Regions from separate parts of the Bacillus sp. T-10(2022) genome, predicted to be linked through region 3. Evidence: riboswitches for the same ligand, from Rfam matches in the RefSeq annotation. Region 3 holds a riboswitch; each other region holds the start of a gene.
What was found. Region 3 has a riboswitch for lysine ahead of OSJ91_RS19935 (aspartate kinase). Riboswitches for the same ligand answer to the same signal wherever they lie in the genome.
Positions count from the first base shown of each region.

Region 1: it holds a riboswitch for lysine, as region 3 does, so the genes downstream of both, OSJ91_RS25810 (amino acid permease) here and OSJ91_RS19935 (aspartate kinase) in region 3, are expected to answer to the same signal.
Region 2: it holds a riboswitch for lysine, as region 3 does, so the genes downstream of both, dapA (4-hydroxy-tetrahydrodipicolinate synthase) here and OSJ91_RS19935 (aspartate kinase) in region 3, are expected to answer to the same signal.

Region 1 covers NZ_CP113518.1:5,194,603-5,205,616, forward strand. Annotated here, with positions in the region: gene OSJ91_RS25775 (spore coat protein) at 1-43, shown strand, start outside; gene OSJ91_RS25780 (FtsW/RodA/SpoVE family cell cycle protein) at 125-1,297, opposite strand; gene OSJ91_RS25785 (metal ABC transporter permease) at 1,445-2,326, opposite strand; gene OSJ91_RS25790 (metal ABC transporter permease) at 2,323-3,246, opposite strand; gene OSJ91_RS25795 (metal ABC transporter ATP-binding protein) at 3,257-4,012, opposite strand; gene OSJ91_RS25800 (metal ABC transporter solute-binding protein, Zn/Mn family) at 4,025-4,948, opposite strand; gene OSJ91_RS25805 (LacI family DNA-binding transcriptional regulator) at 5,579-6,541, shown strand; lysine riboswitch at 6,782-6,966, shown strand; gene OSJ91_RS25810 (amino acid permease) at 7,063-8,514, shown strand; gene OSJ91_RS25815 (glycoside hydrolase family 13 protein) at 8,566-10,245, opposite strand; gene OSJ91_RS25820 (Ger(x)C family spore germination protein) at 10,331-11,014, opposite strand, start outside.
Region 2 covers NZ_CP113518.1:3,110,868-3,121,881, reverse strand. Annotated here, with positions in the region: gene sat (sulfate adenylyltransferase) at 1-898, shown strand, start outside; gene OSJ91_RS15205 (NAD(P)-dependent alcohol dehydrogenase) at 1,014-2,000, shown strand; gene OSJ91_RS15200 (GNAT family N-acetyltransferase) at 2,194-2,730, shown strand; gene OSJ91_RS15195 (HPP family protein) at 2,922-3,482, shown strand; partial or broken gene OSJ91_RS15190 (DNA alkylation repair protein) at 3,980-4,261, shown strand; gene OSJ91_RS15185 (DMT family transporter) at 4,398-5,312, opposite strand; gene OSJ91_RS15180 (Lrp/AsnC family transcriptional regulator) at 5,566-6,036, shown strand; gene dapA (4-hydroxy-tetrahydrodipicolinate synthase) at 6,442-7,338, opposite strand; lysine riboswitch at 7,474-7,652, opposite strand; gene OSJ91_RS15170 (hypothetical protein) at 7,929-8,060, shown strand; gene OSJ91_RS15165 (DUF2690 domain-containing protein) at 8,210-8,626, opposite strand; gene OSJ91_RS15160 (metallophosphoesterase) at 9,072-11,014, shown strand, end outside.
Region 3 covers NZ_CP113518.1:4,068,975-4,079,988, forward strand. Annotated here, with positions in the region: gene OSJ91_RS19905 (helix-turn-helix domain-containing protein) at 194-418, opposite strand; gene OSJ91_RS19910 (acyl-CoA thioesterase) at 541-1,005, opposite strand; gene sdhB (succinate dehydrogenase iron-sulfur subunit) at 1,235-2,008, opposite strand; gene sdhA (succinate dehydrogenase flavoprotein subunit) at 2,026-3,777, opposite strand; gene OSJ91_RS19925 (succinate dehydrogenase cytochrome b558 subunit) at 3,848-4,456, opposite strand; gene OSJ91_RS19930 (YslB family protein) at 4,841-5,311, shown strand; gene OSJ91_RS19935 (aspartate kinase) at 5,375-6,607, opposite strand; lysine riboswitch at 6,698-6,874, opposite strand; gene uvrC (excinuclease ABC subunit UvrC) at 6,936-8,708, opposite strand; gene trxA (thioredoxin) at 8,812-9,132, opposite strand; gene OSJ91_RS19950 (electron transfer flavoprotein subunit alpha/FixB family protein) at 9,334-10,311, opposite strand; gene OSJ91_RS19955 (electron transfer flavoprotein subunit beta/FixA family protein) at 10,381-11,014, opposite strand, start outside.

The sequences.
Region 1 (11,014 bases), 1.1 Mb from region 3:
CGATTATAAAAATCAATTTCCATCTGGAACGAACATTCAATAAGCAAACATTCAGGGGAGTGGATTCTGCTCCTTTTGTTTTTTTGCTACAAAAAAAACCGGCCCATCGGGGCCGGCTTTATATTTAGATATCCGTTGAAAACATATACTTCTTATAGTGATACCGAATGCTGAATATTAAGCCCATGGCCATCATGTTCCCCATCAGCGAGCTTCCTCCATAACTGATAAATGGAAGCGGAATCCCCGTTATCGGTAAAAGGCCTACAGTCATGCCGATATTTTGAAAAACGTGAAACGTCAACATGCTTATAACGCCAACACAGATATATGTATAGAAGTTATTTTTCGTGTCCATTCCCGTTTTTGTTATATGGTAAATCAATAGGAAAAACAAGGAAATAATGATACTTGATCCGATGAAGCCGAATTCTTCACCGATGATGCTGAAAATGAAATCCGAATGACTCTCAGGCAAATACACTTCCCTCGAGCCGATTCCCTTGCCTGTGGTCTGGCCGGAGCCGATGGCCAGTAAGGATTTTGTTAAGTGATACCCTTCGGAGCTGGCATAATTATATGGGTCCAGCCAAGAATAGATACGGCCGAATTGATAGGATTTTACCCCTAGGTATTTTTCCAGGATTTCCGGCTTCCAAAGTACAAAGTACAGGACCGTTGAAGCGATGACAATTCCTCCCGAAACGATTGGCAGCAGGATCTTCCATGTTACCCCTGAGATGAAAATCATTCCGAGCATGATGGACATGATGACAAGCGAGGTGCCCAAATCCGGCTGTTGCATGATTAACAATAAGGGGGCACCGGTCACTAGACCGATTTTAATAAGCAGCCAGATATCCGTTTGAATCGTTTTCAGCGTGTTTTTGAGATGATGGTTTGAGATAACATTCGCTAAAGCCAGGATGAGGAAAACCTTCATGAATTCCGATGGCTGAATCGAACCGATTCCCGGAATGATGAACCAACTTTTCGCACCATTACGGACAGGAACGATGCTTTCCGGCATAATGATCAGCAAAAAAAGCAAAAATAATCCGAAGCCATAGGCGTACCAAGATATTTTTTTCAACTGATCAGAATCCAAGGTGATGAAACCTAATACGATTCCGATTCCAACTATATACCAAAAAATTTGTTTAATTAAGAAGTTTTCAGCGTACTGTCCAGTCGTTTGGGCACTATAGATTGCTAAGCAGCTTCCAACGCATAATAACAGCAATATTGTGACCAAAGAAAAATCTATTCGTGATGAAAATTTATTTTGTTCTTCCATACTTAACTCTCCCTTAAAAAGGCTCCTGCGATATATCTATAAATACACTTATTCATTATACTTTAAACAAATAAAATCACAACTATATAGAAGAATAGTTTACAGGCTTCATGGAGTTATTTCCATGAAGCCTGTAGGCATGGAGAGCTATGCATGTGATTCCTTTGATTTTCTCCGTTTCAGCAATAGGCTGACCAATCCATGGCTTGGGGAGAAGAGAAAGGCCAATCCGAATAATATGGCGGCCGAACCCACCATGCAGCCTGATATCGAGGCATCCAAAATGGTGGCAGAATAGTAGCCGATGACGGAACTTAGCACCCCTACCCCGATACTGACCCATATCATGCTGCTTAAACGGTCTGAAAGCAGATAAGCTGTTGCCGCAGGTATGATGAGCATTCCAACTACTAAAATGGAGCCTACACTATCAAAAGAAGCAACAGTTGTCAGTGAAATGAGGCTCATCAATAAGTAATGAAAGAACAGTACAGGAATCCCCATTGCAGCCGCAAGTGATGGATCAAATGAAACGAGTTTAAACTGTTTGAAGAAAAGGAAAATCAGTATGAGGTTCAGGATAAAACAACTGCCGACTATCCAAACAGCTTTTGGTCCAGCTTCGATTCCCGCGATTGTCATCGTGTTCCAGGGAGAATAAGCTATTTCGCCATAAAGGACATGTTCAAGATCAAAATCTATTTGTTGCGTATACAGGCTCACGAGTACGATCCCCGTTGCAAAAAGGGAAGTGAATACAATCCCGATCGCCGCGTCGGATTGAACGCCCGACGATTGGAAAAGCTGGATCAAGAATACGGTAAGCAAGCCGAGCGCAGCAGCCCCGATCAGCATTGGAACCGAATCACGGGTTCCGGTTATTAAAAATGCCAATACGATTCCCGGCAAAACGGAATGACTGATTGCATCCCCAATCAACGTCATTTTCCTGACTATCAAAAAACACCCTAATACACTGCAAGAACCCGCCACTAATGCTCCGACTAAGATAATCCAAAAATCATTCATGATGAGTGGCTCCCTTTCCTTCTATCCTGTTCGAGAGAATATTTCTTTTTCGTCGATACCCTTCTCCATACAGATGAAAGCACTCCGCGTTTAGGTGCAAAAAGCATGGAAAAGAAAAACCATACCGTCGCGGATAAGACAATTAACGGTCCTGTTGGCAAATCATTGACCGATGTACTTATCAACGTTCCAGAAACACCGCTCAACATTCCGAATATACCAGACAGGATGACCATGATATGCAGCCGCTCAGTCCAATACCTGGCAGAAACCGCAGGCGTGATCAGTAAAGATGCCATCAATACGACGCCTACAGCCTGGATACCGATCACTACAGCTGCCACGATCAGCATCATGATGAAATAATCCAGAAAAACAACCGGCAATCCCATCCCCTTAGCAAACCCAGGGTCAAAGGAAAGTAATTTGAATTCTTTAAAAAATACGGTACAAGTGAATATGAGAATAAAGGAAACCGTCATCATCATATACACATCGGACATGACCATTGACGCCGTCTGTCCGAATAAAAACGTATCCAATCCACTCTGGTTTCCATACTCGCTCTGCTGGATCTGCGTAAGCATGACAATTCCGAAGCCAAAGAAGGAAGATAATACGATTCCCAAGGCCGCATCCTGCTTGATCTTACTATATCTCGTAAGCACACTGATCAAGAAGACAGCCACTAAGCCAGCCAGTGCAGCACCTATTAGAAAGTAGGAAGTGGATTTCACTCCAGTTAACATAAAGGCCACACAGATACCGGGTAATGCTGCATGTGCGAGCGTGTCACCAAGCAAAGACTGCTTTCTGAGGTAGGCAAAGCTCCCGATGACCCCGCTGCTTAATCCGAGAAACATCGTGCCAAGCAATATCCACCTTGTATTTGGATCAGTAATAATATCCAGTATGTTCATCGTGTGCACCTCATTTTAATAAAAGGCCGGACTTTGTGTCTGAGATTATCGCTAGGCGGCCTCCATATGTTGCCTGTAAGTATTCGGGAATGAACACTTCCTCTGTCGGACCTATTTTCATCACCTTTTTATTCAATAACATCGTCCAGTCGAAATATTCCTTCACGGTGGATAGATCATGGTGCACAACCAGAACGGTTTTGCCTTTTTCCTTCAATTCCATCAGCAATTGTATGATTGCTTTCTCCGTTGCGGCATCCACCCCTACGAACGGTTCATCCATAAAATAAATATCCGCTTCCTGTGCCAATGCACGGGCCAGGAATATCCGTTGCTGCTGTCCGCCTGATAGCTGGCTGATCTGGCGGTTAGCATATTCAGCCATCCCCACCTTTTCCAGGCACTCCATCCCCTTCTGTCTTTCGGACTTACCTGGCCGCTTCAGCCATCCGAGATGACCATATCTGCCCATCATCACGACATCGAGTGCGTTGGTCGGAAAATCCCAATCCACTGACTCCCGCTGTGGTACATACCCGATACTCTTCCTCATCGATTTATAAGTAGAACCCTTTATTGTGATTTGTCCTGATATTTTTGGGATCAATTCGAGTATTCCCTTTATCAAAGTGGACTTCCCTGCTCCATTGGGGCCAATGATACCAATTAAATTTCCTTCCGGCACCTCAAATGAGACATCTTCGACAACCGGCTTCTTATGATAAGCAATCGTTAAATTCTCGACCTTCAAAGCTGCTTGATTCATAGTTTCTCCCCCTTATTTCAAAGCACGGACGATGGTGTCGGTATTATGACGGACCATTCCGATATACGTTCCTTCTTCCGTCCCTTTTTCACCCATTGCATCCGAGAACAATTCCCCGCCGATTTCCACCTTGTGACCCTGCTTACCTGCTCCTTGAATGACAGCCTCGATAGCCTTCCTTGGTACACTTGACTCTATGAAAATCGCTTTTATTTTGTTCTCCACTAGATAATTCCGCATATCCGTCACATCTTTTGATCCATATTCCGATAATGTATTGATTCCTTGGAGCCCTCTTACGTCCAGGCCATATGACTGCCCGTAGTATCCAAAAGCATCATGTGCTGTAACGAGCACCCGTTGATCTTCCGGTACTTTATTAATTTCCTCTTGAACATATTTATCAAGTTCCTCCAATTGCAGAATGTACTCCTCATAATTTTCACGATACTCTGCTTCATGCTCCTGATCATTGGCAATCAATTCTTTCTTCACTGCCTCCGCCGCAACGATCCAAAGCTTTACATCAAACCATACGTGGGGATCATGTTCCGTTGCACTCACTTTGCGTAGCTGGTTCTCCTTGAAGTCCTCCGTTACCGCAATCGTCGGTTTATCCTTGCTCATCATTTCAAATATATCCGTCATTTTCCCTTCAAGATGCAATCCATTATAAAAAATCATATCAGCCGAATCCAGTGTCTTAACATCACCCTGTGTCGCTTTATATAGATGGGGGTCGACTCCCGGTCCCATTAAACTGGTGACCTCGACATGTTTACCGCCGATATTCTCAACCAAATCCCCAATCATTCCCGTTGTTGTAACGACATTCAGCTTGCCATTGCCTTTATCCCTATCGGCCGTATCATTGCCGCACCCCGTTAAAATCAGCAATGCAGCAAGCACGCCCCCAATAGATTTTAGAAAACCCATCCATATTCCCTCCCTTTTTCATCTTTCTAAAATAGTTTGCCATGTGCAAAACTAAGTGTAAATTTTTTTACATTGTCGCAAATGCTAAAAAGTTTCCTCTACACAACTTATTTTATACTATACACAAATATACAAAAAAGTGCAACTATTTTTAAACATTTCAAAAAGGTGAATGACTTTTACACACAGCAAAAACTGTCAGGAAGCTACTAGGCAGCTTCCTGACAGTCAGTCATTCCGTACGATGAAGTTATATTTATATTGTGGAGTTTTAATGGTGAACATAAACTAAGGGAGCTATTTCTGGACGACGTGAAATTCATGAGTAAACGCGGTTTCCACGCGTAATGCCGCGGAATTATTGACGGGCATTTCCACTCATTTTTCCTGTTTCAAGGAAATTGCCAAGTACGCAAATCCCAATTCAATTCCGCAAAGCACAAACAGGGTGATTAAAGTTTGGAACATCATGATTTCCTCCTCCTCTAAGACTTAAACCAATCTTAAAGGATGAAACCAATACCATAACAAGACCTTATTAGAATAAATCTTCAGCAGTCCCACACTGTTCCCTTGCCCTGAAATGGGTTTCATACTGTACAATATAAAAAAAGAAAAAACGGTGATACCATGACAAATATTAAAGAAATAGCTCAATGTGCTGGTGTATCTGTCTCAACAGTGTCTCGTGTATTGAATGATCATCCATATGTAAGCCCCGATAAAAGAAAGAGCGTCTTAGAAGCGATCGATCGTTTGAATTATACGAGAAACATCAACGCCATTCATCTTTCAAAAGGCAAAACCAATCTTATCGGCGTCATCATTCCCTTCAACAATCACCCATATTACGGGGCAATCGTTAACGGAATTACTAAACAGGCAAATGCAATTGGCTGTCATATCGTCATCTTTCAAACAAATTATGACAGGGAGAAAGAGATCCAGGCTTTTAATATGCTGCAAATGAAGCAGCTCGATGGCATTATCGTTTGTTCAAGGATTTCGGAAATGAAAATCCTCTTGGATTATCAAAAATACGGACCGATTATTTTATGTGAAGATACAGCCCAGGCTGAATTCTCATCCATCAGCATTGATCATTATGCAGCTTTCTCCTGTGCCCTTGAGTACGTGATTGCTAAAGGATATAAGAAAATCGGATACAGCCTCGGCCGTAAAAAGAGCAGAAATAGTTCCCATCGTACAAAGGCCTTTAACGATATCATGAGAAAACATAAACTGATAAACAATAAAGAATGGCTGTTTGAAGGCAGTTATCACATCAAAGACGGTGAACAATTGTTTAAGGATTGGAATTCAATGATGGACAAACCTGAAGCTCTCATCATCACGAATGATGACACGGCGGCAGGCTTCATTCTTACCGCTAAGAAATCGGGTATAAGGGTACCGGAAGATGTGGCCATTCTCGGCTTCAATAATGATAGCCTGAGTGAAATGCTCGACATCACGACCATTTCCTTACCGCTGGAATGGATTGGTAAAATGGCAGTGGATCTATTTGAGAATCCTGAAGTGGTCAAACATGTAAAACTGGACTACGCCCTTATAAAAAGGAGTACCGTTTAGTTATCAGGATGTTTTATATTTGAATTCTTCCTTACTGCCATCTTTCATTTACTAGGAAAAAATAACCACATAAAATAATCATTGCGATATCCCAAAAGTTATTTTATAATTTTGATATAGTAAAGTTTACTCAATTACTAGCAATCTTTTACGATTGCATGAATTTCATGAGTACAATCGTCCGACGTCACTTACAAGCTGGCGCAACGATATTAGAAAATTGAATACTTCCTCATTTACCGATGAGTTAGAGGCTGCAGCTTATAAAAGTAAAGCGGACGAGATTCTGGAAAATTAAAGACTCCGTTTGAAAGGATAAGTTGCCGAAGTTAGGGTATATTCCATGTATATTCTTGCTGGCGGTGTTACCGAACAGGAACACCACTGTCACGTTTTTTCAAAAAGCGTGGGGAGCTATCTTCGGAAGGATAAACGGGTTTATTATAAACAGCCGTCGATCTTTTTCGACTGCTGTTTTTTTATTTTTCGTTCCCTTCCAATAAAAAGGAGTGTAACATCAATTGTCAAATTCACAATCACCATCAAGCCCTACTGAACTGAAAAGGAGCCTGAAAGCGCGTCATTTAATGATGATTTCATTAGGTGGAACGATTGGAACAGGTTTATTTTTAGCTAGTGGCGGGGCCATTCATTCAGCCGGACCCGGCGGGGCCTTGGTGGCATACGCGGTCATCGGCATCATGGTTTATTACTTAATGACAAGTCTTGCAGAAATGGCAGCGTTCATGCCAGTGGCCGGTTCGTTCCGTGTCTATGCATCCAAATTCGTCGATCCGTCTTTCGGTTTTGCGATTGGTTGGAACTACTGGTATAACTGGGCAATCACCATTGCCGCCGAATTGGCAGCCGTTGTCTTAATTATGAAGTTCTGGTTCCCGGATAGCCCTTCATTTATCTGGAGTGCCATTGCGTTAATCACTATGTTTCTTATCAATTACATGTCAGTTAAAGGTTTCGGGGAAACAGAATTCTGGTTCGCCATGATCAAGGTCGTGACAGTCGTCATTTTCTTGATTACGGGTGTTCTGATCATTCTCGGAATCATGGGTGGGAATGACCCAATTGGTTTTTCCAATTTCACAATGGGCGAAGGTCCCTTTAACGGAGGGTTCTTCACGATTCTAGGCGTATTCATGGCTGCCGGCTTTTCATTCCAAGGAACGGAATTGCTTGGAGTGACTGCTGGTGAAAGTGAAGATCCAGAAAAAAATATCCCTAAAGCGATTAGATCCGTTTTCTGGCGCATCCTCTTGTTCTATATCCTTGCAATTTTCGTTATTGGAATGATCATTCCGTTTACGGATTCACGTTTATTGAGTCAAGATGTTGCCGTAAGTCCATTCACGCTTGTATTTGAACGGGCCGGCCTTGCATTTGCTGCATCCATCATGAACGCGATCATTTTATCATCCGTACTCTCTGCAGGTAACTCTGGCATGTACGCTTCAACCCGTATGCTATGGGACTTGGCACGTGATGGGAAAGCACCGAAATTCCTAGGCAAGTTAGATAAAAGAGGAGTACCTGTGAATGCACTTATCGTGACTTCATTAGTTGGCTGCGTTGCATTCTTAGCTTCATTTTTCGGTGATGGCGTCGTTTATATCTGGTTATTGAATGCTTCAGGCATGGCGGGATTCGTTACCTGGGTAGGGATTGCGATTGCCCATTATCGGTTCCGCAAAGCCTACGCTGCACAAGGCCTTGATATGAATGATTTACCATTCCGTGCAAAAGGCTTCCCATTCGGGCCTATATTCGCACTTGTCCTTTGTATTATCATTATCATCGGACAAGGCTATCAGGCTTTCAGCAGCGATGGGATTGACTGGAATTCAATGTTCGTTTCCTACATTGGCTTGATTCTATTTTTCGTCCTATGGTTCGGCTATAAAATTAAGCATAAAACGAAAATCATTCCCCTAGAGGAATGTGACCTTAAATCAAAATAATACGCAAAGGACCTGTTCTTCTCTAAACGGAGAGAAGAACAGGTCCTTTTTTCATTTCAAATGATAAACACGGCATTCATATGGTTGCAGGGGTTTGCTGGAGATTCCTTCTTCCTCCTGATCATAATTGCCGATCAGCCTTGTGGCAGAATATGCATGCAGCTCTTCAGGCAAAGTATAGGGAGCCTGCTCTTCTTTAAAGTTGCATAGTATCAACAGCTTTTCTTCTTCCAACGATCTCGTGTAGGCAAATATTCGTTCATCATCCGGCAACAGCAGTTCAAAACGGCCATAAACGACGATATCATGTTCCTTGCGTATTTGGATAAGCTTTTTATAAAAATGAAAAATGGAATTGTGATCATTGTAGGCCTTTTCTGCATTAATCTCGGGAAAATTGGGATTAACCTTAATCCAAGGAGTCCCTTGCGTGAACCCTGCGTTCCGGGAGTCATTCCACTGAATCGGTGTTCTCGCATTATCCCGGCTGCGGGCATGGACGGCTGACATCATCCGCTCTTTCGACCAGCCATGAGAATTGACGAGTTCGTCATATGAATTCAATGTTTCGATATCCCGGTATTCATCGATGCTTTCAAATGCAACATTGGTCATGCCCAATTCTTCGCCTTGATATATATAAGGTGTACCTTGAAGCATCTGAAGACAAGCGGCAAGCATCTTAGCGCTTTCAATACGATACTTCCCATCATGACCAAACCTTGAGACAACCCGGGGCTGATCATGGTTGTTCCAGTATAAACTGTTCCAGCCATCCCCCTCCAAACCAGTCTGCCACTTAGAGAGAATTCGCTTTAAATCGGTTAGCTTCCATTTATCGTTACTCCATTTCCCTTCTGGTCCCCTCCCCAAATCCATATGTTCGAATTGAAAGACCATATGTAGCTCACCACGATCTTTACCTGTGAACAATTGCGCTTCCTCCGGCGTGACGCCTGGCATTTCCCCAACCGTAATCACGTCATATCCAGAAAGTGCCCTTTGATTGATTTCCTGTAAAAACTCATGTATGCGCGGGCCATTCAGGAAAAACGGGCTTCCGTCACCAAACTGCTTCTCATGATGAACGGCTCCATCTGAATAGCTTTGATCTTTTGAAAGGAAGTTGATGACATCCATCCGGAAGCCATCGACACCCTTATCCAGCCACCAAGTCATGATGCTGTAAACTTCTTCACGGAGCTTAGGGTTCTCCCAGTTTAAATCCGGTTGTTTCCTGCTGAATAAATGTAAATAATATTCATCGGTTGCTTCATCATATTCCCATGCTGAACCTTTAAAAATCGACTCCCAATTATTTGGCTCTTTCCCATTCCTGCCAGGTTTCCAAATATAATAATCACGTTTCGGATTGTCTTTTGAGGATCGGGATTCCTCGAACCATGGATGTTCATCTGAAGAATGATTGACCACCAGGTCCATCATGATCTTCATTCCACGTTCATGAACGGCCTTTAACAACCTATCGAAATCGGCCATGGTCCCGAATTCAGTCATGATTGCTTTATAATCACTGATATCGTACCCATTGTCATCATTGGGAGATTGATAAACTGGGGATAGCCATATCACGTTCACACCCAGCTCTTGTAAATAATCTAGCTTCATCAAAATCCCGTTTATATCACCAATACCATCGCCATCACTATCCATAAAACTCCTTGGATACACTTGATACACAACTGCCTCTTTCCACCATGCTTTGTCCATGCTTTTCCCCCTTTTTTAGCCGCATTGACACAATCCTTACACCAATACCCTATTATAAAGGGGGAAACTCCAGAATATTCTACTTTTATTCAGCTATTCCCGTTTGAATCATTTCAATATCCAGATCGACCTCAATTGGAATATCGGGATATGCCTCCTCCCAATGTTTTTGATCGAAATTTCTTGTTTTACTTTTAGCGTGATCACCGAGTGCAATCGGATCTACATGGTTCACCTGAAACATGGTTACCATCTCATTTAATTTTTTACCAATGACATGCTCGGCCCTGGACTCTATTTTATTCAGGTCGACCGCTTTGCCCAAGTCATAGCCTTGGACCTCTAGCAGACTCGCTTTCATTTTCACTTCAATCCTGACCTTGGGGTCTTGATTGGCATTCGAAATATGATATTGGACACGTGACTCCACGTTATTGATATCGGTAAAGTCATTTTCCTTCCATTTAATTTCATAACTCCCCAGCTTAAAGTTTTCACTAAGGACTTTATATAAAAAGCCGTCTTCATAAGGGATATATTTACCAATATAACGATCCTTTTTAAACAAGGCGATCCCTCTTACCCGTATTTGGTCTCCTGCTGTTTCCAATAAGGGCAAGACCGGATCGATTCCTTTACCATGACACGCATATAAATACGTGTGAAGATCTGCATCAGGCAAATTAGTCCTTATGTTCTGTTCGATCAGCTCTTTCACTTGAACCCCTGGAGTTTTAATCAACTTCGGCTCCATTTTAACTACATCCTC
Region 2 (11,014 bases), 960 kb from region 3:
AGAGGCAAGTCGGCTGAGCATTGGCGATGAGGTCGCTTTATACAGTGATGACGGGGAACTTGCTGGTATCATACAGGTGGAAGAAACGTTTGCATACGATAAACTGGAGGAAGCAAAACTCGTATATAAAACAGACGATCCCAATCACCCTGGGGTTAAAAAGCTGTTTGGACAAGGGGATATCTATGTTGCCGGACCAATTTATTTAATAAATGGATCATCGCATGAGCCATTCGGGGAATTTCATATGAGCCCTTCCGAAACGAGAAAGATGTTCACGGATTTAGGTTGGAATACTGTTGTCGGTTTTCAAACGAGGAACCCAGTACACCGTGCACATGAATACTTGCAAAAAACTGCATTGGAAACCGTTGATGGACTATTATTGCATCCTCTTGTCGGTGAAACGAAAAAAGATGATATACCTGCTGATGTTCGGATGGAAAGCTATCAAGCATTACTAAAAGGCTACTATCCAATGGATAGGGTTTTACTTGCCATATACCCAGCAGCAATGCGCTATGCTGGGCCCAGGGAAGCAGTATTTCATGCAATTGTCAGAAAGAATTATGGGTGCACGCATTTTATTGTCGGCCGAGATCATGCGGGTGTAGGCAATTATTATGGCACATATGATGCCCAAGAAATCTTTAGCCAGTTTGATCCGCTGAAAATTGGCATAAAACCTCTATTCTTTGAACATAGCTTTTACTGTAAAAAATGTTTGAATATGGCTTCCTTGAAAACATGTCCCCATAAAGATGAAGATAGGTTTATATTAAGCGGGACAAAAGTCAGGGAAATGCTCCGGAACGGCCTTGTCCCGCCACTTGAGTTTACACGTCCTGAAGTGGCCGAAGTTCTTATTAGAGGCATGAAAATAAATGAAGGTGAGTAAGCTATTGTAAACGCGTTTAGATTTAGTATTTTAAACTGGCGGAGCAGTATAGTCCGAGTACAGTTTTTGTAGATTCGTAGATATTAAGTGAAGATAACGAATTGGAGGAGGATTAATGAAAGCGATCGTTTACACCAAGTACGGTTCCCCCGACGTTCTTCAACTGAAAGAGGTAGAAAAACCTTCTCCTAAGGAAAATGAAATACTGGTAAAAGTAAAAGCGACAACGGTAACAATGGGGGATATTCGGTCACGGAGCTTTACAGTTCCACTCTCTGTTTGGCTTCCTGCCCGGATAATAATGGGTTTAAGACGTCCCAAGAAATCCATATTGGGCTTGGAGTTATCCGGGGAAGTTGAGTCAGTAGGTAAAGGTGTTAAGCTGTTTAAAGCAGGTGACCAGGTTTTTGCAGCTTCCCAAGTGGGTTATGGTGCTTATGCCGAGTATAAGTGTCTGCCTGAAGACGGGCCAGTTTCCATTAAACCCAATAATTTATCCTATGAGGAAGCCGCAGCCATTCCAATTGGGGCACGTACAGCATTGTTTTATCTTAGAAAAGCTGACATTCAGAGGGGGCAAAAGGTTCTTGTCTATGGTGCTTCAGGAAGTGTAGGAAGTTATGCAGTGCAAATAGCAAAGTATTTCGGAGCAAAAGTTACAGGGGTTTGCAGTAAAAAGAATATAGAATTGGTAAAATCTCTTGGAGCCGATCAGGTTATCGATTACACTTCAGAAGATTTTTCCAAAAATGGTGAGACCTACGATGTTATTTTTGAAGCGGTAAACAAGAGTCCGTTTTCAGCTTGTATGAAATCGCTGAAGAAGGACGGAACTTATCTAAATGTCGCCAAGCCGTTACCCGGTTTTCGAATGCTATGGACTAAATTGACAACCGGCAAGAAACTGATATTGAGTCAAAATTCCCCTGAAACTCCCGAAGCTCTAAACTTCCTCAAAAAACTTGTTGAAGCGGGGAAGTTAGAAGTGGTCATTGACAGATATTTTGCGTTTGAAGAAATAGTTCAAGCCCATAAATATGTAGAGAAAGGACACAAGAAGGGAAATGTCGTCATAACTATGGTACATAACGGAAAATCCTAATAAATGAAATAGGGTAAGTAATCAAGCTTTTATAAAGCTAGGGGATGCGTTAATTATAAGGTTAGCCGGTGTATACTGGTTGACCTTTTTTTGAAAAAAGGAAATCTGATATATGTCACGGTAGTACGTACGGTATTATCGAGGTGTGCCTCTGGAACAATATAAATCTAGTTTTAGCAAAGGGAGTGGAAAAATGTTTCCGATATTAGAGACAAAACGGTTGGTCTTGAGAGAATTGGCTGAAGGGGATGCATTGGATTTATTAAAATGTTTTTCCAATCCAGATGTATTACGACATTATGGGCAACCTCCATTAACAAATACAGATCAGGTGAAGCAAATCATTAGGAATTTTTCAAAGAATTTCGATGAAAAACGTGGTATTAAATGGGGAATTGAATTGAAAGGAAAGGATGGCATTATTGGAACGATCGGATTTCAAGAATGGTTCCATGAACATAAGAGAGCAGAACTGAGCTATGCACTTTTACCAAAATATTGGGGCAACGGTTATGCAACAGAAGCTGTCCGTAAGGTGATTTCTTATGGTTTTAAAGAGCTTGACTTAACGCGTATTGGAGCAATTGTTTTTATTGAAAATAAAGCATCCAATAAGTTGCTGACAAATTTAGGCTTCAAAAAAGAAGGGATATTGAGAGATTACATGTACCAAAATGATGTTTCGTTTGATACTAATCTATACTCTTTAATAACGGTAAAGCCTAAATGAATTAACAAAGTACTAGGAACACTCGCGCCATGCACACAAACATAAGGGAAATTGTTAACTGTTTTATGGAAAACAAAAAATGAAAATTCAGATATATATTTTAAAATTCATTGTTTTCCTGTAAGATAACAATATATAAAAACCCTGTCGAGTTGTCGACTTACTTTGAAAACGCGAGGAAAACATAAATTATGGCATTCGAAAAAAGTCTTGAAAAAAGTTGGAGCAATCAAAAAAACATAGGATTAACAGCATATTTTAAGAAAATGAAGGGTGAAGCTAGGGAAAAAGACAGAATTGATTATATGGATTCCCTTGTTTCAGCTGTAGGTGGGCTCATTGCTATTATCATTATTAGTTTCATATCTGTCCATTTAGGATATCCTATGGCATTGGCTCCTCTTGGGGCGAGCTGTGTTATTGTTTTTGGTGCGCATAAAAGTCTCTTGTCTCAACCACGTAATGTTATTGGAGGACATATTATCTCTACTACATCAGCTCTTATCATTTGGAGCATCTTTGGTAAAAGCCTGCTCATTATCGGTCTAACATTGGCTATAGTATTGATTATAATGACTTTCACCAAAACTGTTCACCCCCCCGCAGCGGCAAGTGCCCTTGTTTCTATTAATTCCCAAGCTGGTTGGGGATTCCTGATTTCAATTGTATTAGGTACCTTATTATTAGTTTTTATATCGATGATTTATAATAACTTATTTCAAACTAGACAATATCCAAAGCACTGGTTTTGAAAAATTAATATATTAACAAACGCTTAATTTGTGACTGTATTATAGCTCCTCACTAATTTGATAACTGATTTACTACAAAAAGCGGGGAGGAGCGGCTTTTCCTTACTAATAGAATTAAAAACTTACTCACCATCACATTTACATAAAAAATAGCATATGATAATGATTTGATAAAGCTTGATGGGCAGTGATGAAATCCCAGTAAAAAAGGTGAATGTTATGTCTGATCCAGAAAAAGGAGATTCTTATCAAATCAGTTTGTAAAATATTCGCCATCACTCACAGCGGAAAATTTTAAAAAGAAGGAAGTGCAAAATAATAATTCCATTTATCAGCAACTTCTTGTGCAATATCTGACTCTGATAAAGTTACAGCGTCTACTAAATCGGTCAGATAAAAATACGCAGCATCCATCCAACGATCATAATCCGAATAATGCCTTCATAGGACATAGCATCGTAGGTCCCCGAGGAATAAAGCTCTTCAGCTAGACGGTGCTTTTAGGGAATCGACTAGACGATGAATTTTCAGAAAGCAAAATTTCAATATGCTTGATCTTGTGAAAAATAAAATTCACGATTCGCCAGAACGAACGAAATCCGCTATGAATGGGGATTTTATATTTGCCGCTCCATGAAAAGGCAGTCGAGACCGCAAAGGCAATAGGAATAGTCAAATTGGACAAGAAAAAAAGCAGTTTTCTAAATGCTTACGAAAGTATTCAAAAAGAAGTCGATACAGGAAGGATTGGATTTAAACGCAAGCATGTAAGATGTTAAAATTAGCACTTTTTTATTAATTCCTTATCGGGAAAGTTTTTGAACAAATGAGCCTGTATCCACCTTGGATCAGGCTTGTTTGTATATATAGAAAATTAATCACGAGGGATATTACGTTTTTAGACTTTAAAAAAAATCATGCTTGAATCTGCGATTGTCTAGAATTCTTTTTGAAAATCACCTTCGCTTTAAAATAAGAGAACAAATAACAACCTATAATCACGATACCACTACCAATTCCTTGTACCCACGTCATTTTTTCACCTAATAATAGAAAGGCTAAAATTGCAGTGAAAATAGGATTGAAATTCAAGAAAATACCTGATGTTGTTGTACCTAATTTTTGTACACCAATGTTCCAAAGTACCATACATGCTACAGTTGAGATAACGCCTGTATATAAAATAGATTGTATGAAAGAAGTATTTATATTAGAAACTGTAAAATCAGAAAAATTAAACGGAAGAAGAACTATAAGTCCAAATATACCAGAATATAATGTAGACATCATGGGTGTTGTTGTTATCATCGCCCATTTGCTACAAACGGAATATATTCCCCAAACGCATACAGCAGCCATCATATATAAATCACCTGTATTAAATCGTAATGAAAGGAAAAGATCAATATTTCCTTTTGAAAGTACAAGTATTACGCCAATAAGCGAAAATAACATAGAAAACATTTGTAGAATATTAATTCTTTCTTTTAAAAAGAAAAATGAAAAAACAGCAATTGAAATCATGTTTAATGTTGATATTAATCCAACATTAGTCGCGGATGTTTTCTCCAATGCTACAAATTGTAATAGGTTAAATAGAACCACACCTGTAATTCCCATCAAAAATAAAGGAAGGATTGCACTTCGAGGAGGAAATATCTTTTTTTCTTTCCACCATACAATTGGCCAAAGACAACTAATAGCAATGATCCACCTTAAACTTGTCAACGTCATCGGAGAAGCATGACCGACAAGCGATTTACCTACGACAAAGTTTCCACCCCATAATAAACTTGTTAAAAGTAATAACGAAAAATAATAATATTTCATATCTTTTTGCTCCTTTTCATCTTTCACAGTTTAAGTGAAAAAAGATCGAAGCCATTGTGCACAATGACATTTCAATTTTCATAATTAATTACTAATAATTTTAACATTTTAGATCGTTAGTTAATATGTTATTTTGTATAATAGAAGAAACTTAAAATAATATTAAAAAATATTGCTGATATACAGAATTAAATTAAGTTTTGGCTTTTAGATGATACCGTTTTTGGAACATTTGTAAAAGGAGTGACTATAAGTGGAATCTATCGTAAGCAAGGTTCTAGATAATGTTGATATTCAAATTTTAGATTTACTGCAAAAGGATGCACAGTTAAGCAATACTGAGCTTGCAAAGCGTGTCAAATTATCTCCACCAGCTATACATTCAAGGATAAAACGTTTGGAAAATGAAGGGTTTATTAATGCACAAGTAGCAATTTTAAACCAGGAGAAGCTAGGTTTTGATTTATTATGTTTCATTTTTATTAGTACGAATATACATCAAGCAGAAGAACTGGAAGTTTTGGAAAAGGCGTTAGCTTCTATGTCGGAAGTATTAGAGTGTCATTGTTTAACAGGTGAGTATGATTATCTTCTAAAAGTGGCTAACAAAGATCGGAAGGAATTAGAAATATTTATTAGAAAGTTAAATAAACTAGGTATAACAAAAATTCAAACTAGCCTAGCTCTCAGAGAAATTAAATATTCAACAGTTTTACCCATATAGGAAGAAAAGTCCCGTTCGTAAAAGTACACATTATCGAACGTTTTTGATAGAACAAGAGAAAGAGAGAAGTAGAAGAAAGAATAAAAAAATGAAGTCCTTAAATTTGGAAACATAAAGTCTGCTGCAAGGATCAAAATGAAGAACAGCAACATCAGGCCATGAAATAAAAGGGTTTGGAGAAAAAAATAGCCTTTCTAAAGAGAAACATAGGCTATTTATTCATTATCAATTTATATTAGTAAATATAAATCCATTCTGCTCAACTAGTTTAAGCAATGAGCCTTGCATCGATTAAAAAGCAGTGCACTCTTTATGAGTTGCACTGCTTTTTAAAATTTTATCCCGTTTATTATGGTCTTTAATTAGAAAATCGGTATTAAAGTATAGCTGAAAGAATCATTATCTTTATTTATTTAACAAAACAGCTTCTTCATTACTAGGTTGTAAAGCTATTTGCAGTGCTCTTTTTTCTTCATCGTTTAAAGGGACCATCGGTAAGCGGACACCTCCAACATTTAACCCCCGCATATTTAATGCTGATTTTACTGGTGCCGGGCTTGGTGCAGTAAATAATGCTTTCATGATTGGAAGAAGTTTACGATGCGTAGAAGCAGCACCTTGGACATCACCATTTTTAAAGCTATTGATCATTTCTTGCATTTCATTACCAATTATGTGTGAAGAAACCGAAATAATACCTGTTCCACCGATGGCTAAAACCGGTAATGTTAACCCATCATCGCCGCTGTACAATGTAAAATCACTAGTTGTTTTGCTAATGATTTGTGCCATGGCATCTAAGTCACCACTTGCCTCTTTTACTGCCACGATATTGTTGATTTTCGAGAGGTTAACAATCGTCTCCACTGACATGTTTACAACACTTCGTCCTGGAATATTATAAAGCATTACCGGTAATGATGTTGAATGGGCAATAGCGCTAAAGTGCTGAAATAATCCTTCTTGAGACGGCTTGTTATAGTATGGGGTAACGAGCATGATTCCGTCGACTCCTGCTGCCTCTGCTTGCCTTGTCAAGCTGATAGAAGCTCTCGTGTTATTTGAGCCGGTTCCAGCTATGACTGGAACTCTTCCATCAACAACTTCAACAACAAATTTGAATAATTCTACTTTCTCTTCTTGAGTTAATGTAGGGGACTCTCCAGTTGTACCAGCTATTACTAATCCATCAGAACCATTAGCAATTAAATAATTCACTAAAGTTCTCGTAGCATTAAAATCAACCTCATCATTATGATTAAACGGGGTAACCATTGCGGTTAAAACTTGGCCAAAATTCATAACTTCACACCCTTTTGTATAATTTTTTAAAAAATATTCAGAGGTGGTTAGGGCCATTCAGGAGTAAACGCAAAAAAGCAACAACGAGGATTCGCTGCTGCAGTAGAAACAATATTTACCAAAAAATGTTTCCGCGCATAAGATAGCCCTCCATATAGTTTCCTATATGACAGTCCTGTATTTATTCAATAGCAGAACCAGCTTCAAGAACATGAGATTCTTTCCGCTTCGGCAAATTCCCCTTTCCACAATAGTCATAGGATCTCATTCTCCTCAAAATGTGTACTAATGGTCTTTGCTCCTCTATCCTCACTTCAAAAAGTATGAAGTAAGAAAATATTTAATTGACTGTAATATAACAAGGAATCCTTTCTATTGCAAGGCCAATTTAGAAATAATTTTTAGAATACATGGATTATCAATGGAAATGGATACGGTATAGGGCTGGATTCATCTTTTTTAGTATTATGTAATCTCAACATTTATAGATTTATAAAACAAACTGTATGAAAGATTTCAACCTTTTATAGTCAGTTTTGACAATAGATATATCTTATAGAAGGTATCAAGGTGGGGGAGGACAGCAAGATATGAAAATCCGTGACGTAGGAAGCAAGAAAACGATCGCTTCAATTGTCTGTAGGATACCATTGATTCAGGATTGGAACGAGATACATATAAACAGCATACGTATCTCGTTCCAAATCCATGAGATGAAATGAAAAAAGCCATTAAGATTCGTGGGGGTGTTAACAAAGAAAATTGATCACGCATTGAACTGCGAAATGGATTGTGCATAGTAGGCAAAATGGGAAAGATGGCAAAAATGCAATTCTACTGTCGTTAACAGGAAGTTTTCATTAGTATCTCATTAATAACGACCGGTGTTCGCAGAAATAATGAGAGCCCCGCTTGAAGAATAAATACCTGCTTTGGCCAAAGCATTATACGGATCTAAATTCCATAATTGTGCAGTATAACATGATGTCTGCCCTTTCATTATCCATCCGTTTCCACCGGAACTAGCACAACTTGTAAATGCTCTCTTAGTCGTGCCATTAAAACTGTCAACCCAAACATTTGCATAATAATCGTAAGGAGCAGATGAATAAAACTTTAAGTAACCCCACGCCGTATGACAATACGCACTTCCTTTTAGCTGCACATATCCAATTTTCACACCGTTTTTATAGATATATTCTGTTTCATAGGTGATTGGGCTTTTAGAAGCACAACCTGTAGAATAAGGGTTTGTATTATCGTAGGACAAGGCAAATGCTTTATTCATCGGTGCAATCGCAAAAAACACTCCAAAGACAAGAGTCATTACCATCACAATATTTAATAATTTTTTTATAATAACCTCTCTCCTTTCCTTCTTCTAGACTTTACCATATGAAAATTGGTATTTCTATGTACTATGGAATCATTTACCATCTGTATAAATATTACCATTTTACGGGTATCTACGGAGTTAAGGGATAGTACCCCATTCCCATTAAGAAAAGGAAAATCAATACCAAAAACGAGACAAAAGTGAATGGAACGAATACTGGCCATAGTTTTTTTTTGATTTATTAATATATAAATTACATTGGTCTTATATTTTATTAATAATGTAAAGTTACTATTTTAATTGGTAAACACCATAAAAATTTATAAACAAGGAGGATATTTGTCGATCTGTTAAAAAAATACATAATTAGCTAAACGATAAATAGGAGGTATTGATTTTGAAAGGGAAATATAAATTTGCAGCGATGCTGACAGTTGTAACGGTAGGATTAACAACTTCTTTATCAAGTGTACAAGCATTCTCGGAATCTTCAAATTCAGATAATAAACGTAAACCAGAGCTCGTTTTTCCAGTAATCAGTGATGTACATATTGATGATGGATCCACAGCTGATATGAACAAGTTCAGAACAGCCATGGATCAATTAAATAAAGCTGCGCCTAGACAGGATGCTTTTGTTGTCGTTGGGGATTTAACGGACTATGGATACGCTTCTGAATACGATAAGTTCTTCTCCATTTATAATGAGAAGAAACAAGGTGATGTCCAATCCATGTTTACAATGGGGAACCATGATTATTGGAATGGACTTTCCGTTGAAAAGGCACAAGATCGTTTTCTCGAGAAAACAGGAATGGAATCTCTTTACTATCATAAAAAAGTAAATGGATATGATTTTATTACGTTAAGTCCGGAAAATGGTAATACGCATGGTTTATATTCTGTTAATCAAATAAACTGGCTAGGTGAAAAATTAGCTGCAGCAGAAAAAGAAAATCCGGACCAACCAATCTTTGTTTTTCTTCATCAACACATTAAAGACACTGTGTATGGAAGTGACTTGTGGGGAACTCAGGAAAATAAAGAACTTTTATATGATACTTTAAAGAAACATCCACAGGTGATTACATTTTCAGGCCATTCTCATTATCCACTTGAAGACCCTAGAACGATTCATCAAAAAGACTTTACGTCAGTTGGCACGTCTTCTGTTAGTTATTTGGAATTGGAGCCAGGCAAACTTCAAGGGTTCCATCCAGAAGGATATCGGGATATTAGTCAAGGAATGATTGTAGAAGTTTATAATAATGAAGTTGTCATTAAAAAACGTGACTTTCATAAAGACGATTGGACTGGAAAACCATGGGTAATAAAAAATCCTTCTAAAAAAAATAAATTTAAATATACAGACGATCGAGATCAGTTACCACCGGTTTTTGCAGGTAAAGACAAGGCTTCGATTGTAGAAGAAAAATCGACACTAAGAAGTTTAAATGTAACATTTCCACAGGCAAAAGATAACGCACTCGTACATTCTTATCACATTACCGCCAAAAACAAGGAAACAGGGGAGCTGGACGCAGATTTCACCGCATTTTCTGAATTCTATTATGACCCTGTGCCAAAGAATTTAGAGTTCCCAGTTGCTGGACTTAAGCCAGGTACTGATTATGAAATTAAGGTACAAGCACTAGATTCATTTAACAATAGCAGTAAAAGGGTGTTACTGGCTGATGGTCAGACAAAAGCCCTGGAAATGGTCTCGGCACAAGCTTCTCCTGCTTTAGTAACGGAAGGTGAATCGACTGCACTCCAAGTGAAGATGAAAAATTATGGAAGTAAAAGTGTGAAAGGGAAAATTAAAGTTGATGCACCAGAAGGTTGGAGTGTGGAGCACAATGAACTTGAGTATGAGCTATCAGGAACTGAAGAAAAAATGTTGCCAATAAAAGCTACACCTAGCAAGGAGATTTCGGGTTCATCACAATTCAAGATTACTGCTTACGAGGGAGGCCAAATAATTGGCTCCAAGAATATAAATGTATTCGTCAACATGATGCTTGGAGAAAGTTTTGACCAATTAGAGTCTGCATTAAAGCCAGCAGTGAATGAAAACATTCCAAGTTCCATTCTCGGGTGGAGCCATACAGCTCCTAATGGCTGGTCGGTTACAAACAGCTCGAATATGCCAGCTGGTACAGAAGAGTGGCAAGGTTGGAGCTTCACAACAAAGGACTTTTGGACAAAAGCAGAAGACCAGGAGCGTAACAAATTTGAACTTGGTAAAGGTGTTATAGCAGTAGCGGATCCTGATGAATGGGATGATAACGGTTCACCAGCAGCAAAAGGCTTTTTTGATAGTACTTTAACTTCACCTTC
Region 3 (11,014 bases):
TCATACTACCATTTTGGATGAAAGTGAAATGATTTTCAAGATTGATTACCTGGAATCTTAATGAAACGCTCTCCATAAAAATAAGCAGCATCCAAAGAAGTCAAAACAACCAAATTGTTTTGCCCTTCCTTATATGCTGCCAATGAACGGGAGAGAAAATATTTATAAGGCTTACGTATTAAGAGTTAACACATTAAAGCTTAAGTTCTCCCATACGAAGGAGTTCTATGACTGCCTGCGAACGTCCTTTAACTCCAAGCTTCTGCATCGCATTCGAAATATGGTTTCGAACTGTTTTTTCGCTAATAAACAATTCACCTGCGATTTCTTTTGTTGTTTTGTCTTGTACTAGTAACTCAAATACTTCTTTTTCTCTTTTGGTGAGTAGTGGCTTATGAGTGAATTCGTTCTCCTTCAAGTAATGTTACCCTCCTTGCCTTCACCAGCATAAAACCCGGAGTGGGTGTCTATTTAGTCAAGATATAGTATGTCGGCTGGGGCAATGGAGTGACTCTTTTACTTGTCTAAATGGAAATATTTTTAGGAATGTTCCAGCACAGTATGCCACATCGACTGCTTCATCTCTTCCGTCCAAGGTATCGGCTTTCCGGTGGCCTTGGAGACTTGCACAATCGTCCCCCTGCCCGTTAGACAAATTGATCCATCTTGTTTGATCCCCATATAATGTATGTCCACTGAAGAATTTCCGATATGGTCAGCTTTCACATGGATCGTCAATAGATCATTGAAAAACACCTGCTTCAGGTAATCACACTGTAAGTTAGCAACAACCGGCATCTCACCGCATTCAGCAGAGGTCCAATCCTTCATGAATCCCATGCTATTGAAATACTCAATCCGTGCTTCCTCAAAATAAGTAAAAGGAATCGTGTTATTCAGGTGCCCAAACATATCAGTTTCTGAAAAACGGACCTTAATCTCATGTTTAAAGGAAAAATCATTGATCCACTCCGCTATATTATCGATATATGATATTCTGCCCAACTTGTGCACACCCTTTCTGAAATGAATGACTATTCACTCATTTTATAAGAAAACAGCCATAATGAAAAGTATTTTATATTGGAAGCTGTTTAATTTGATCATTCTAACTTCATTAATCGAACATTATGCATTTGCCGGGTGCCGCAAATCATTTTACACATCAATCCCAGCTATCAATCCAAAAAAAAAGAACCCATATCAAAAGATACAGGTTCTTTCATGTTCATTATTAAACTTCATCGCTGCCGAAGAAGTTACGGAATTGTTGGATCGTAGTATCACGGTTCAACGCTGCAATCGAAGTCGTTAATGGAATGCCTTTAGGGCAAGACTGCACACAGTTTTGTGAGTTACCGCAGTTTGCAAGTCCTCCATCACCCATGATCGTATTTAAACGTTCAGCTTTGTTCATTGCACCAGTTGGATGTGCGTTGAATAAACGAACTTGTGATAATGGTTGTGGCCCCATGAAGTCTGAATTGCTGTTTACGTTCGGACAAGCTTCCAAACATACACCGCAAGTCATACATTTAGATAACTCGTAAGCCCATTGACGTTTCTTTTCTGGCATACGCGGTCCTGGTCCAAGGTTGTACGTTCCATCGATTGGAATCCATGCTTTTACCTTTTTCAATGAGTCGAACATACGGCTGCGATCGACTTGCAGGTCACGAACAACAGGGAATGTACGCATTGGTGCTAGACGAACCGGCTGCTCCAATTGATCGATAAGAGCTGTACATGATTGTCTTGGTTTACCATTGATAACCATTGAACAAGCACCACATACCTCTTCAAGACAGTTCATGTCCCATGCGATTGCTGTAGTGTGCTTGCCTTGTACCGTTACTGGATTACGACGAATTTCCATTAGGGCGGAAATTACGTTCATATTCGGACGGTACGCTAATTCGAATTCCTCATCATAAGGAGCTGAATCCGGTGTATCTTGACGAGTGATTATAAAACGGACTGTTTTAGTCTCAGATTTAGTTTCAACCATTTTTTTGCTCCCCCTCTTTAGTGTTTCGTAGTGTAGTCACGTTTACGCGGTGCGATCAGTGATACATCTATGTCTTCATAATGGAATTCAGGTGCTTGATCCAAGCCTTTGAATGTTGCCATAGTAGTTTTCATGAATTCCTCATCATTACGTTCTGGGAAATCAGGTTTGTAATGCGCTCCGCGGCTTTCGTCACGGTTTAACGCACCAATTGTGATTACACGAGCCAATTGCATCATGTTTTGCAGCTGTCTAGTGAATGCAGCTCCTTGGTTACTCCATTTAGCCGTGTCATTGATGTTAATTTTCTTGTAACGTTCCATCAGCTCAAGAATCTTGTTATCCGTTTCTTTCAGCTTGTCATTGTAACGAACTACAGTAACATGCTGTGTCATCCACTCACCAAGTTCTTTGTGAAGGACGTACGCATTTTCGTTACCATCAAGAGACATGACTTCATTCCATTTCTCTTGTTCTTGTTTTTCGTACCCTTCATACAATGAAGAAGGAATGGATTCTGAAGTTTTAGCAAGGCCTTCAATATATTTAACGGCGTTCGGTCCAGCGACTGAACCACCATAGATTGCAGAGAGAAGTGAGTTGGCACCAAGACGGTTACCGCCATGTTGTGAGTAATCACACTCACCTGCAGCGAATAAACCTTTGATGTTAGTCATTTGGTCATAATCAACCCAAAGTCCGCCCATAGAATAGTGCACGGCAGGGAAAATTTTCATTGGAACTTTACGAGGATCTTCACCCATGAATTTCTCGTAGATTTCAATGATTCCGCCAAGTTTAATATCAAGTAATTTAGGATCTTTATGTGATAGATCCAGGTAAACCATGTTTTCACCATTAATGCCAAGCTTCATGTTCATACATACGTCAAAGATTTCACGAGTCGCGATATCACGAGGTACTAGATTACCATAAGCAGGGTATTTTTCTTCAAGGAAATACCAAGGTTTCCCGTCTTTATATGTCCAGATACGTCCACCTTCACCACGAGCGGATTCACTCATTAGACGAAGTTTGTCATCGCCAGGGATTGCTGTCGGGTGAATTTGTATGAACTCACCATTAGCATAATTAACACCTTGCTGATAAACGATGGAAGCTGCTGAGCCTGTATTGATCATTGAGTTCGTTGATTTACCGAAGATGATTCCAGGGCCGCCGCTCGCCATGATGACTGCGTCTCCAGGGAATGATTTGATTTCCATTGAAGTCAGGTTTTGTGCTACGATACCGCGTGCTGTTTGCTCATCATCGATAACAGCTCCAAGGAATTCCCAGCCTTCATATTTCGTTACAAGGCCTTCAACTTCATAACGGCGAACCTGCTCGTCCAATGCGTAAAGTAATTGCTGACCAGTTGTTGCACCAGCGAATGCTGTACGGCTATGTTGAGTACCACCGAAACGACGGAAATCAAGAAGACCTTCCGGAGTACGGTTGAACATAACACCCATACGGTCAAACATATGAATGATCGATGGTGCTGCTTCGCACATCGCTTTAACCGGCGGTTGGTTAGCCAAGAAATCTCCGCCATAAACTGTATCGTCGAAGTGGATATATGGAGAATCCCCTTCACCTTTTGTATTTACTGCCCCGTTGATTCCGCCTTGGGCACAAACTGAGTGAGAGCGTTTAACAGGCACTAAAGAAAATAAATCAACCTGTTGTCCCAGCTCTGCTGCTTTGATCGTAGCCATTAATCCAGCTAGACCTCCACCAACGATAACTATTTTACCTTTACCCAATTCTGTCACTCCCTTATTTCCATTAGCCAAGCTATGTTTTTCCTAATTCTTATAAATGAACTCTATCTTCTTATACGAATGCGAAAATTGCGCTGATTCCGATATAAGAAAGAAGAACGAAAACGATCAATGTAAAGTAAGTCATGATTCTTTGCGATCTTGGTGAAACTGTAAGACCCCAGCTCACTGCAAATGACCATAATCCATTAGCAAAGTGGAAGATTGCCGAGATAATACCAACTATATAGAACACAATCATAAATGGACTAGAGAAAATTTCAGCCATCATGTCAAAGTTAACTTCAGCACCCATAGCTGCTTGAATTCTAGTTGCCCATATATGCCAAACAAGGAAAATCAACGTTATGATTCCAGTTAGACGTTGCAGCATGAACATCCAGTTACGGAAGAAACTAAATCTGCCTAAATTGTTTTTTGCTGTAAAGGCAATATAAATTCCGTACACAGCATGGAAAATGAGCGGTAGATAGATGACGACCCATTCTACCAAAATCTTCACGGGCGTATACTCAATTAAATGAACTGCCCCATTAAAAGTCTCTTCTCCTTTTGTTGCCATAAAGTTTACCGATAAATGAAAAATTAGGAATAGACCAATTGGAATTACTCCTAGAAGTGAATGAAGCCTGCGATTCCCAAACTCACGATTTTTTGCCACTAAGTGCCCCCCCTTAATTTGTGAAAAATCATGCAAAGATAAACTGGTGGCTACCTTTTATCTCCGCGTGAAAATACAGTATAGAGTCAAAAAAACTCCTCCATACTTCCTTTACAATTATGTGACATGTCCATTTTACTCCTGACTTCTATGTGCGTCAAGAAAACGGATACAAGAAATCTCTTTTTCAGAATAGATTTTATTGGATTAAATTGGCTATTTTTTGTATGTCAAGATGATATTTTGAATAAATTTCTAATTTAACTATTAATATCTCGGTATAATTTCTCATTTTTTTCCAATTGTTATTTAAATAAATAAAAAACAGTATAATTTGCAAAAGAAATACGTTTATAATAGATTTACAGAAAGAGGCGATAAATTATGAAAAAAAATATTGCTGCTGCGATAGAAGAAGAGATTCAAACTGAAGAAATTCAAACTGAAGAATTCCAAGTTCCAGCTTTCGGATACGAATTAATCAGAGAAGTTCTATTGAACGATATTCTCGGAAAAGACTCTAATCAAATCCTCTATTGGGCAGGTAAACAATTAGCAAGAAAATTCCCATTGAATGGCGATCAGGAAGTGATTGAATTTTTCCAAAGCGCTGGATGGGGCAATCTGGAAATCTTGAAGTATACGAAACACGAGATGGAATTATCCCTGACGGGTGAAATAATCAGCCGCCGCCTGGATTTACACCCTGATTGTCACTTCCAACTTGAAGCAGGTTTCCTTGCCGAGCAGTTTACACTGCAAAAAAAATTCCTCAGCGAATCAACGGAAGAAATCAAACGCCGCGCAAAAAAAGTGATATTCACCATCCAATGGGATCCCAGAGATCCAATCTAATGAGCCCTTAAAACAGACTTACCCTTTTTACCGGAAGTCTGTTTTTTATTGGACTCCTGACACTTAAGCTAGCACATTTGCATGCTGACCTAGTTTAAATGCTTCATGAAGAGATTCGACCGCCTTCACCATTTCCTTTTCATTGACGACAGTCGAAACTTTAATTTCCGATGTGCTGACCATTTTCACCTGGATGCCTGTATTGGCCATCACTTCAAACATCTCGGCAGCCACTCCCGGATTGGATACCATACCAGAACCGACGATGGACACTTTGGCCAATCCGCTCTCCGTTTCGACTCGGTCGAATCCCAATTGTTCTTTATTATTTTCCAGCACGATCAAGGCCGCTTCCGTATCTTCACTTTTTGTGGAAAAAGATAGATTGGTCGTATCCTCGGCAGTCATGCTTTGAATGATGATGTCCACATTGATCCGGTTTTTCGCAAGTGTTGTGAAGATTGTGGATAATGCACCAAGTGATTGGGGCAAACCATATATTGTGACCCTCGTAATACTGTCTTCAAAAGCAATTCCGCGTACAATTAAGTTTTCTTCCATAGTTGCTTCCTCCTCAATGATCGTTCCTGATTCTCTCTCCATGCTTGAACGGACTTCAAGCGGAATTTGATAATTTTTTGCATATTCGACAGCCCTTGGATGAAGGACGCCTGCCCCCAGGTTGGCAAGTTCCAGCATTTCATCATAAGAAATGGATTGGAGTTTTCGTGCGCCTTTTATGTAGCGAGGGTCCGTTGTGAAAACGCCCGTTACATCCGTATAAATATCGCATCTATCCGCATTCAGCGCTGCAGCGATGGCAACCGCCGTCGTATCGGAACCGCCTCGCCCTAAGGTAGTGATTTCCCCATTTGCATCGTTACCCTGGAAACCGGCGACGACCACTATTTTCTTCTCCTGTAGCTTAGCTTGGATCCTCGTGGCATCGATGTTTAAAATCCGGGCATTCCCATGAACGGATTCCGTTTGCATGCCAGCCTGCCAGCCAGTATACGAAATGGCTTCATGTCCTTTTTCAATCAATGCCATCGTTAACAGGGAAATCGTTACCTGTTCCCCCGTAGTCAAAAGCATATCCATTTCCCTCTTGCTCGGGGTTCCGGAAATATCCCGGGCCATGGACACCAATTGATCCGTGGTTTTCCCCATGGCTGAAACAACGACGACTACCTCATTTCCATTCTGCGCTTCCTCGATTACCCGATCGGCAACATTTTTGATTTTTTCTACGCTTCCGACGGATGTTCCGCCAAATTTTTGAACGATTAATGCCATCCTCATGCACCCTCTCTACCTTTTTAGGCAATAAAAAAAGCAATGAGAAATATCTCATTGCTGTGATCACATATCTAAATACTGTAAACACAGTGAGATAGCTCTCCAGGGTATAAACCCTGACAATCCGCCATTTATTAAATGTCGGACCAGGAAAACAAGGTATGAGTCTTGTATTCCTTCGGCGTCATCCCCTTTCAAAACCTTTCATGGAAGCTCATACTTCTCCAGGTTTTTACTCTTGAATTCCGCACCTCTATCAGCACTTTTAAGTTGTCTAGTTAAAAATTCTTTTTAATCATAGCATAGAGATTTATCGGTAGCAAGATTATTCTTGTAATTTTCTAACGATTCCCTCGGCTACCCCTTTTGGCATGCCAGCTTCCATGATTTCCTCGGCCGTCGCCTCTTTGATTTTCTTCAATGATCCAAAATGCCTTAATAATTGCTTCCTTCGCTTTTCCCCGACTCCTGGAATATCATCAAGCTGGGAGTGAACTGCATTTTTCCCGCGTAGCTGGCGATGAAACGTAATCGCGAACCGATGCACTTCATCCTGAATTCTTTGCAATAGGTAAAATTCCTGGCTCCGTGAATCAAGAGGTACGATTTCAAGCGGATTTCCGATCATCAATTGCGAGGTCCTATGCTTTTCATCCTTAATGAGGCCTGAAAGTGGAATATCAAGGCCCAATTCATTTTCCAGAATATCCCGAACGGCTTCGACATGTCCCTTTCCGCCATCAATGATGATCAAGTCCGGAAGCGGCAGCCCTTCTTTCAATACTCGTGAATACCTTCTTCTGACCACTTCACGCATCGATTCATAATCATCAGGTCCCTGGACCGTCTTGATCTTATATTTTCGGTACTCTCTTTTTTCCGGCTTCCCATCAATGAACACGACTAAAGCGGAAACGGGATCACTTCCCTGGATATTGGAGTTATCGAAAGCTTCAATTCGATGCGGGGTGTAGATACCCAGTTGCTTCCCGAGGTTTTCCACCGCATTGATCGTTCTTTCTTCATCCCTTTCTATCAAAGAGAATTTTTCCTGAAGCGCGATGGAGGCATTTTTATTCGCCAATTTAAGCATGTCTTTTTTCGCTCCCCGTTTCGGGTGAATCGTTTTGACACCAAGCAGCCCTTCGGCCATTTCGGCATCCACTGATTCAGGCAGCAAGATTTCCTTTGGTTTAAAGTGGTTCGTAATCTCGTAAAACTGACCGAGGAATGTAAGAAGTTCCTGTTCGGGTTCATCGTAGACCGGAAAAAGCGAAACATCCCTTTCTATCAATTTACCCTGCCTGACAAAAAATACCTGAACGCACATCCAACCTTTATCATAGGCAAAGCCAAATACATCCCTGTCGATGAAATCGGTCGTCATCATTTTCTGCTTCTCCATCGTAATATCGATGTGGGCAATCTTGTCACGGAACTCCTTGGCCCTCTCGAAATCGAGCTCTTCCGATGCCTCCAGCATTTTTACAGTCAGTTCTTTTTTTATTTCAGTATGCCCGCCGTTCAAGAACCGGTTGATATCCTCGACCATTTTTTTATATTCCTGTTCCTCTACATCATATACACATGGGGCCAGGCACTGGCCAAGGTGATAGTAGAGACAAACGCGATCCGGTAACGTATTGCATTTTCTTAGGGGATAGATGCGGTCGAGCAATTTTTTCGTTTCGTTAGCTGCAAATGCATTCGGATAAGGGCCGAAATATTTCCCTTTGTCTTTTTTGACTTTTCGCGTAATGATTAGACGCGGGTGGCGTTCCGCAGTCAGCTTGATGAAAGGATACGTCTTATCATCCTTTAGCATGACATTATATTTTGGGTCATGTTTTTTGATTAAGTTCAACTCTAAAATAAGAGCCTCGATGTTGGAAGAGGTGACGATGTATTCGAAATCCTCAATCTCATTCACGAGTCGAAATGTTTTCCCATCATGAGATCCCGTAAAATAAGAACGGACACGATTTTTCAACACTTTCGCTTTGCCTACATAGATGATCGTTCCCTGACGATCTTTCATTAAATAACAACCAGGTTGATCGGGAAGAAGGGCAAGTTTATTCTTTATTTGTTGATTCATGCATTCAGCCTCCTGTTCTCCCTTTTTTACAATCATTATATATCAAGATAGCGAAAAAAGCTTCAAGTCCGCAGACTTGAAGCTTTTTTTAGCTATCTTACTATTACGCGTGTTTTGCAATAAGTTCAGCAAGTGCTTCTTTAGGTTGGAAACCAACAACCTTATCGACCACTTCACCGTCTTTAAGCACGATTAATGTCGGGATGCTCATCACACCGAATTTTCCAGCTGTTTCTTGGTTTTCATCTACATCCACTTTTACGATTTTTGCTGTATCGCCAATTTCAGTATCAAGCTCTTGAAGAACAGGAGCGATCATTTTACAAGGTCCGCACCATGGAGCCCAAAAATCTACAAGAACGACACCTTCGCTAGTATCTGTTGTGAAAGTCTGGTCAGTTGCATTTACAATAGCCATATATATTTCCTCCTCAAATTTACTCAAATAACTAAAAACAGTATACCACTGTTGCTCAAATCGATGCTAATATTTTGCTTCAGTGGTAGGATGTCCAAAAAAAGAGTAATTATGCAGGCCAAACCCCCTCCCCATTAGCGCAAATAAAGGGGCAAGACATGTATCGGCTTATGCCGAATGTCTTGCCCCTCATCAGTATTATTTCTATTACGCGTTAACTTTAAGTTTTTTGAATTCTTCCGTAAGTAATGGAACGACCTCGAAAAGATCTCCGACAATTCCATAATCAGCCACATTGAATATGTTAGCTTCCGGGTCTTTATTGATGGCAACGATAACCTTGGAGTTGGACATTCCTGCTAAATGCTGGATCGCACCGGAAATTCCGCAGGCGATATAAAGGTCAGGTGTTACGACTTTACCCGTTTGCCCGATTTGTAATGAGTAATCGCAATAGTCTGCATCACATGCTCCGCGGGAAGCTCCTACCGCTCCGCCAAGAACCTGTGCCAGTTCCTTTAATGGTTCAAAACCATCTTCACTTTTCACGCCACGGCCACCCGCGATGATTACTTTCGCTTCTGAAAGGTCGACCCCTTCACTGGCTTTTCTAACAACATCCTTAATGATTGTCCGTAAGTCCTTAATATCCACACTTAATGTAGAAACATCACCAGAGCGGGACTCATCTTTCGCTAATGGTTCGATATTGTTCGGACGGATTGTCGCGAAAATCACGCCATCTGTAACAATTTTCTTTTCAAATGCTTTACCAGAATAGATTGGGCGGGTGAAAACGATATTTCCGCCTTCTTCTTCAATGGATGTAACGTCGGAAATCAATCCTGATTCAAGTTTTCCAGCCAATTTAGGTGCAAGGTCTTTTCCTAAGGCCGTATGTCCAAAGAAAATCCCTTCTGGCTTTTCCTGCTCGATGACGGCAAGCAAGCTTTGCGCATATCCATCTGAAGTATATTGTTTCAATTGATTATTTTCGACTGCAATAACCCGCTCTGCACCATACTGGATCAATTCATTACCGAAATTTTGAACACTGTCACCAACTAAAACACCAACGATTTCCCCGCCATCCGCAGCAAGCTTAGCCGCACCGATAGCTTCAAATGATACATTTCTTAGTGAACCATCACGAACTTCGCCCAATACAAGAAACTTTCTAGCCATTTATAAAAACCTCCTGTGCTCTATTTTTCTTTTTGTCGTGTGTTGTTGTTTTGAAAAGTACCGTTTCGATTAAATCACTTTTGCTTCACTGCGTAATAATTGAACTAGCTCGCTAACTTGAGCACTGATTTCTCCGTCCAAAACTTTTCCAGCTTCTTTTTTAGCAGGAAGGTAAATTTCAATCGTTTTTGTTTTGGCCTCAACATCGTCTTCTTCCAAATCCAGGTCATCCAATTCCAATTCTTCAAGCGGTTTTTTCTTCGCCTTCATGATTCCTGGCAATGAAGGATAACGTGGCTCATTTAGCCCTTGTTGCGCTGTCACCAATAATGGAAGAGATGCTTCGATCGTTTCAGAGTCCCCTTCGACATCACGGATAACGCTTACATTTCCATTTGCTATGTCCAATTTAGTAATGGTTGTAATATAAGGAATCTCCAAAATTTCGGCAACGCGTGGTCCCACTTGACCAGAGCCGCCATCGATTGCAACGTTCCCTGCAATGATTAGATCGGCATTTTTATCTTTTAAGTATTCGCCAATAATTTTGGCAGTCGTGAATTGGTCGCCATTTTCTATGTCGTCTTCTATATTTATCAATACGGCTTTGTCAGCACCCATTGCCAGCGCCGTACGTAATTGCTTTTCAGCCTCTTCTGTTCCGACGGAAATAACCGTTACTTCGCCGCCTTGTGCATCACGC